2 regions of the Noviherbaspirillum album genome follow, and region 2 is predicted to be linked to the other one. Evidence: riboswitches for the same ligand, from Rfam matches in the RefSeq annotation. Region 2 holds a riboswitch; the other holds the start of a gene.
The links. Region 2 has a riboswitch for thiamine pyrophosphate ahead of RY831_RS02105 (TonB-dependent siderophore receptor). Riboswitches for the same ligand answer to the same signal wherever they lie in the genome.
Positions count from the first base shown of each region.

Region 1: linked by a shared signal. The riboswitch ahead of thiC (phosphomethylpyrimidine synthase ThiC) and the one ahead of RY831_RS02105 (TonB-dependent siderophore receptor) in region 2 are both predicted to bind thiamine pyrophosphate.

Region 1 is NZ_JAWIIV010000031.1:29,426-32,841, reverse strand. Features, by position in the region: gene RY831_RS25450 (valine--tRNA ligase) at 1-1,153, opposite strand, end outside; TPP riboswitch at 1,265-1,381, shown strand; gene thiC (phosphomethylpyrimidine synthase ThiC) at 1,443-3,356, shown strand; gene thiS (sulfur carrier protein ThiS) at 3,360-3,416, shown strand, end outside.
Region 2 is NZ_JAWIIV010000001.1:473,238-476,653, reverse strand. Features, by position in the region: gene RY831_RS02105 (TonB-dependent siderophore receptor) at 1-2,088, opposite strand, end outside; TPP riboswitch at 2,141-2,241, opposite strand; gene RY831_RS02100 (hypothetical protein) at 2,648-3,136, shown strand; gene RY831_RS02095 (replication initiation protein) at 3,221-3,416, opposite strand, start outside.

The DNA.
Region 1 (3,416 bases), on a different contig from region 2:
CCAATGCCACTTCGGCGATCGACTTGCCGGGGAAGTGCGTGCCTTCCGGAGCCGGCTTGCTCATCGCGACGAACCACTGGTCGGTCAGCATCGGCTCGATCACGACATTCGTGCGGTCGCCGCGCGGCACCATCAGCTTGTGCGGCTTGACCGACTCCAGCAGGCCTTCGGCTTCGAGGTCGGCCACGATCTGCTTGCGCGCGTCGTAGCGGTCCATGCCCTGGTACTTCGCAGGGCCGTTCTCGTTGATCTTCGCGTCGAGCGTGAAGATGCTGATCTTTTCCAGGTTGTGGCGCTGGCCGACCGCATAGTCGTTGAAGTCGTGCGCGGGCGTGATCTTCACGCAGCCGGTGCCGAATTCCTTGTCGACATACTCGTCGGCGATGATCGGGATCTGGCGGCCGGTCAGCGGCAATGTCAGCAGCTTGCCGAGCAGCGGGGTGTAGCGCTCATCCGTCGGATCGACCGCGACCGCGACGTCGCCCAGCATGGTTTCCGGACGCGTGGTCGCCACCGTGATGTGGCCGCTGCCGTCGGCGAGCGGATACCTGATGTGCCACATGTGGCCGTCTTCCTCTTCCGACACCACTTCCAGGTCGGACACCGCAGTCAGCAGCTTCGGGTCCCAGTTGACCAGGCGCTTGCCGCGGTAGATCAGGCCCTGCTCGTACAGGCGCACGAACACTTCGGAAACCGCCTTGGACATCTTCTCGTCCATCGTGAAGTATTCGCGGCTCCAGTCGGTGGAGGCGCCCATGCGGCGCATCTGGCCGGTGATGGTGGAGCCGGAATGCTCCTTCCATTCCCAAACCTTTTCCAGGAATTTCTCGCGGCCGAGGTCGTGGCGGGAAATCTTTTGCGCATCCAGCTGGCGCTCGACCACGATCTGGGTGGCGATGCCGGCATGGTCGGTGCCCGGGATCCAGGCGGTGTTGTGGCCGCGCATGCGGTAATAGCGGGTCAGGCCATCCATCACGGTCTGGTTGAATGCATGGCCCATGTGCAGCGTGCCGGTGACATTGGGCGGCGGCAACTGGATGGAGAACGCAGGCTTGCCGGCATCCGTGGTCGCGGTGTAGTAACCGCGCTGTTCCCATAGGGTGCGCCAGTGTTTCTCAATCTCGGCGGGCTCGAAAGACTTGGCTAATTCCATGATTTGACTTATGTTTCTGCGAAACTAGGCATTATAAATGAGGCGCATGCCGACATCGGTGCGGATGCGCGTATAATTCGCCGAAGTCGTTACGGAGCCTGCTCCTTGATGACTACCTGCTAGGGGTCCTGGCCAGCATTGCAATAGATTGCCAATGCGCGCCGGGTGAGAAATACCCTTGAACCTGATCTGGATAATGCCAGCGAAGGGAAGCACCCGGAATAAATGCGTTGTCTACGCACCATCCTTCCGCCGCTCCTTCGCTTTTTCGTTTTAGCAAAGGAGCAACATGAACGCCAATCCCCAATTCCTCGCCGCGACCGCCAAGGTTGACGAAGCCGCAATCCAGCCGCTGCCGAATTCCCGCAAGATCTACGTCGAAGGTTCCCGCCCCGATATCCGCGTGCCGATGCGCGAGATCAGCCAGTCCGACACGCCGGCATCCTTCGGCGCCGAAAAGAATCCGCCGATCTATGTCTACGATACTTCCGGCCCCTACACCGATCCGCAGGCGCAGATCGACATCCGTTCCGGCCTGCCGGCAATGCGCGCGAAGTGGATCGCCGAGCGTAACGACACCGAGGAATTGCCCGGACCGACATCGAAATACGGCATCGAGCGCCTGAACGATCCCAAGCTCGCCGAGCTGCGCTTCAACCTGCATCGCAAGCCGCGCCGCGCGCTGCCCGGAAAGAACGTATCGCAGATGCACTATGCGCGCCAGGGCATCATCACGCCGGAGATGGAATACATCGCCATCCGCGAAAACCTGCGCCGCAGGGAATATCTCGAAGAACTCAAGGCGTCCGGCCCGATGGGCCAGAAGCTGGCCGACCTGATGGGCCGCCAGCATCCGGGCCAGAGCTTCGGCGCCGCGATTCCGGCCGAGATCACGCCGGAATTCGTTCGCTCCGAAATCGCCTGCGGCCGCGCCATCATTCCCGCCAACATCAACCATCCGGAAATCGAGCCGATGATCATCGGCCGCAATTTCCTGGTAAAGATCAATGCCAACATCGGCAACTCGGCCGTCACCTCCTCGATCGGCGAGGAAGTCGAGAAGATGACCTGGGCCATCCGCTGGGGCGGCGACACGGTGATGGACCTGTCGACCGGCAAGCACATCCATGAAACCCGCGAATGGATCATCCGCAATTCGCCGGTGCCGATCGGCACGGTGCCGATCTACCAGGCACTGGAAAAAGTGAACGGCAAGGCCGAGGACCTGACCTGGGAAATCTTCCGCGACACGCTGATCGAGCAGGCCGAGCAGGGCGTGGACTACTTCACCATCCACGCAGGCGTGCGCCTGCAGTACGTGCCGCTGACAGCCAAGCGCATGACCGGCATCGTCTCGCGCGGCGGCTCGATCATGGCGAAATGGTGCCTCGCGCATCACAAGGAATCCTTTCTGTACGAGCATTTCGAAGACATCTGCGAAATCATGAAGGCCTACGACGTGTCCTTCTCGCTCGGCGACGGCCTGCGTCCCGGCTCGATCTACGACGCCAATGACGAGGCGCAGCTGGGCGAGCTGAAGACGCTGGGCGAACTGACCCAGATCGCATGGAAGCACGACGTGCAGGTGATGATCGAAGGCCCCGGCCATGTGCCGATGCACCTGATCAAGGAAAACATGGAGCTGCAGCTCAAGGACTGCCATGAAGCGCCGTTCTACACGCTGGGCCCGCTGACCACCGACATTGCACCCGGCTACGACCACATCACCTCCGGCATCGGCGCCGCGATGATCGGCTGGTACGGCACCGCGATGCTGTGCTACGTCACGCCGAAGGAGCATCTCGGCCTGCCGAACAAGGCCGACGTCAAGGAAGGCATCATCACCTACAAGCTGGCCGCGCATGCCGCCGACCTGGCCAAGGGCCATCCGGGTGCGCAGATCCGCGACAACGCGCTGTCGAAGGCGCGTTTCGAATTCCGCTGGGAAGACCAGTTCAACATCGGCCTCGACCCGGACAAGGCGCGCGAATTCCACGACGAGACCCTGCCCAAGGATTCCGCCAAGGTGGCCCACTTCTGCTCGATGTGCGGACCGCATTTCTGCTCGATGAAGATCACCCAGGATGTGCGCGATTATGCGGCCAGCCAGGGCATTTCGGACGAGCAGGCGCTGAAGAAGGGGATGGAAGTCAAGGCGGTGGAATTCGTCAAGTCCGGCGCCGAACTCTACCGCAAGCAGTAAGCCATGCAGATCCAGTTGAACGGAGCGCCGCATGCGGTCGCCGACAACGAAAACGTGCAA
Region 2 (3,416 bases):
CCGCCAGTAAAACTTGTCGGCCACGTTGTCGATGCCGGCGCGCAGCGTGGTTGCCATGCCGCCGACCCGGGTGGAATAACGCGCGCCGATATTGAAGAGGTGATAACCGGGTACCGTTACGCTATTGTCCGGGTTGAACGCCTTGTTGCCCGCGTACTGCCAGCTGCCATTGAGCGCAAGACCGGCCAGCTCCGGGACCGTGTAGTCGAGATGGACGATCGCCTTCAACTTGGGGACGTTCGTCGTGCGCTTGCCGTCAACACCTGGCAGGCCGGTGTTCTCCTGGCGCGTTCGCAGGGCCGCGAGGCTTGCGCCGATGGTGAGGTTGCGCGTGGCACGGCCCTGGGCCGACAGTTCCAGGCCGCGGTGTTCGGCATCGCCGTTCCTGATGTAGGCAAAGTCTGCATCGGTGTATTCAAGCGGCTTGCGGATCTGGAACAGTGCCGCCGCAATCTGCCAGTCGTCGGCGACCGCCATCTTCATGCCGAATTCCACCTGTTTCGACTTGCTCGGATCAAGCGCCTGGTTGGCGTTGCTGGCGAAGAGCGGCGCGATGCCGCCGTGTTCAAGTCCTTGTGCATAAGAAACATAAGCCGTCCAATCCTTGCGCGGCGAGTAGGCCAGCGCCACGTTCGGGAGGAAATAGCCTCGGTCATGGTTACTTGCGCGCAGGCCGGCGGGATCGTACTGTTCACGCTCGATATGGGTATAGCGCACGCCGGCATGCAGTTTCATTGACTCGGACAGGCTGATGACGTCGTTGGCAAACAGGGAATGCTCATTGCCGCTGCGGCGCAGGCGCACCGGCCCGGTGGCGATGGTCGAGGCCGGAACGGCCACCGGGTTGTAAAGATTGCTGCTGCCATTCGGCGCGGAACCCAGGCAATCGACCGCTCCGTAGACGCAGTCGCCGAATTCGTCGCGGCGGCGCAGCGTCGAAACGCCGACCGTCGCCGCATGAGCCAATCCGCCGGTGGCGAAACGGCCTTGCAGCATCGCCTGCGTCGTCAGCAGCGACTTGTTTTCGTTTTCGCTCTGGTAATCGTAAACGTCAAAGTCGCCGTTGGCGCAGAATCCGAAGAACAGCCCGCCTGCTGCACAGCCGAACGGAAACGCGGCGAAGTCGTCGCGGCGGAAGGCATGCCGGTTGATGGCGACCGATGCGTTCCAGTCCGGATTGAACTGGACATCGAGACGCAGGCCGACGTTGGCACTGTCGGTTTTCACCGGGCGGCTCCACGGCTGGTTGTTGAGCATGGTGCGCGCCGAGATGCCGGTGGGCAGATCGGTGCCGTTGATGAGCTGGAAGCCCGGCACCGAAAGCTGGGATTTGTGCTGATAGTCGAGATCGAGCTGCAGCAGCGCCTGCGGCGTCAGGCGCCAATCGAAGGCGCCGGAGACAAACTGGCGTTCGCCATCTGCATTGCGCACGTAGGAACGCAACTTCTCCGCGGCGGCATTGATGCGATAGCCGAAGCGGCGATCATCGAAGCGTCCGCCGAGGTCGACCGCGCCATACAGCGTGCCGCGTTCGCGTGCCTCCAGCGTCACCGTCCGCAGCGTTTCGGCGGTCGGTCGCTTGGTGACATAGTTGATAATACCGCCTGGCGTGGCAATGCCCGCCTGCAATCCGGCGAGGCCTTTGAGCACTTCGATGCGTTCCTTGTTTTCCAGAGGAATGGAGGCGTCGGCGCCAATCTCCAGACCATCCTTGCGATAGCTCGACGCGTTATCGAGGTTGAAGCCGCGAATCGAAAACTGTTCGGCATAACCTATTGCGTTATATGCCTCGTTCAGGCTGGCATCGAGTCGAAGGACATCAGTGGTCTGGCGAATGCCGCGTTCCTGCATCTGCCCGCGCGTGATGACGCTGACGGCGGCAGGCGTCTGGTGCAGGGGAATCTGCCCGAATGCGGCTACGCCTGCGGAGTCAACCTGATCGCCGGAAATCCTCGGCGCGGAAACGGAAACGGACGGCAGCACGGTTTCGGCACTGCCGGCTTGCTGAGCCTGGGCAATTGATGCGCCTGCAAGCACTGGCAGTGAGGTTAATATTGCGATCGCGTGGCGGGTATGCGAAGTGGTCATTGTTTGCTCGGTGAAGATGAAGGCCGATCGGGGCGGCGCGGGAGCAAACAAGAGCCTTGGCTTTGCGCTTCCCTGCGCTGGCATTATCCAGATCAGGTACGAAGGGTCTTTCTCACCCGAAGCACATCGTCTTCAGGACCCCTAGCGTGGGCTGAATGCTATCACGGGCGAGGTATCGCGTGCGAGGCGCTTCAGCCCGCATTCTCCTGGCCATGCATTGACCGACTCTTACTCAGGACCAAAATCGGCTCTGGCGTCATGCGGCGCCCTGGGTGCCGCCATCCAATCTTAATCAGGCCGGTTCAGGAGGCCGGCGGCACATGACTTCAGACTTTCGATCGATTTCCTTTAATAAATAACAAAATTAGTTAAGACAGTTTTTCCGTTTTAAAGTACCTTATTAAAAGTTTTGTTAAAGTTAAAAATATTCGCTTGAGTAATTCCGTCTGCTGCCATCTAGGGGCCGGTCGCGCCGAAATCGCTTTTCCGAAGTGCTTTCGGCGCAGGAACCCTGGCAATGGCAAGCTGGCAATCATGAACATTCTAGGAGGAGTAAATAATGTCTAATCTGAAGTCCGCTGAACTAGCTATCCAGGCTGAACTCGATCATGCCAGGCAGGGACTGGCTTATTATCAGTCGAAGGTGGAAGCGCTTGAAGATGCGCTTGCCAAAGTGCACAGCGTGCAGACGGTACTGAGCGAAGAGGGCAATGTTCCCCGCGCGGCAAAATCCAGGAATTCCGCCGCCGCCGCGCCGAAGAGCCAGGGCAAGCGTCGCGCGCAACCGGCAGCCGAAGATGAGAAATTGCCGTCCACGGGCAAGGACTTCTGGCCGAGCCTGTTGAACGATGAGCCGCAATCTCCCGCTGAAATTCTTGCCGCAGCCGTCAAGGCACTCGGAATTACACCGTCCGCCGACCAGACCAAGAAACTCTCGCAACGTCAGGCCAATGCATTGAGCGTGATGGCCAAGAACGGAGATATCGGCACGGTTGGAGATGGGCGGTCGCGCCGCTATTTTAGAAAAGAAGGCAATCGCGCTGCATGACGCTAAATGGAGACGACATGGCTGGCGCCATGACCGTCAACATGATGCGCGACGTAGCGCTCGTCGCTTAACGCAGCGCATCGGTTACTTGAGCACGCCGATCTCCACCCTTCCCTTGCCGCTGTAACGCTGATCGGCCAGCGCCTGCTGCTCGTTCTTGATGCGGATGGCAAGGTCGGTCAGTTCGTAATCGGACGGCTTTTCCCAGCCGTCCTCCCAAACCGCGTTGCCGAGAAATTTAAGGAACACCGGCCGTACAATCTGGCTGGCAATGCCCTTG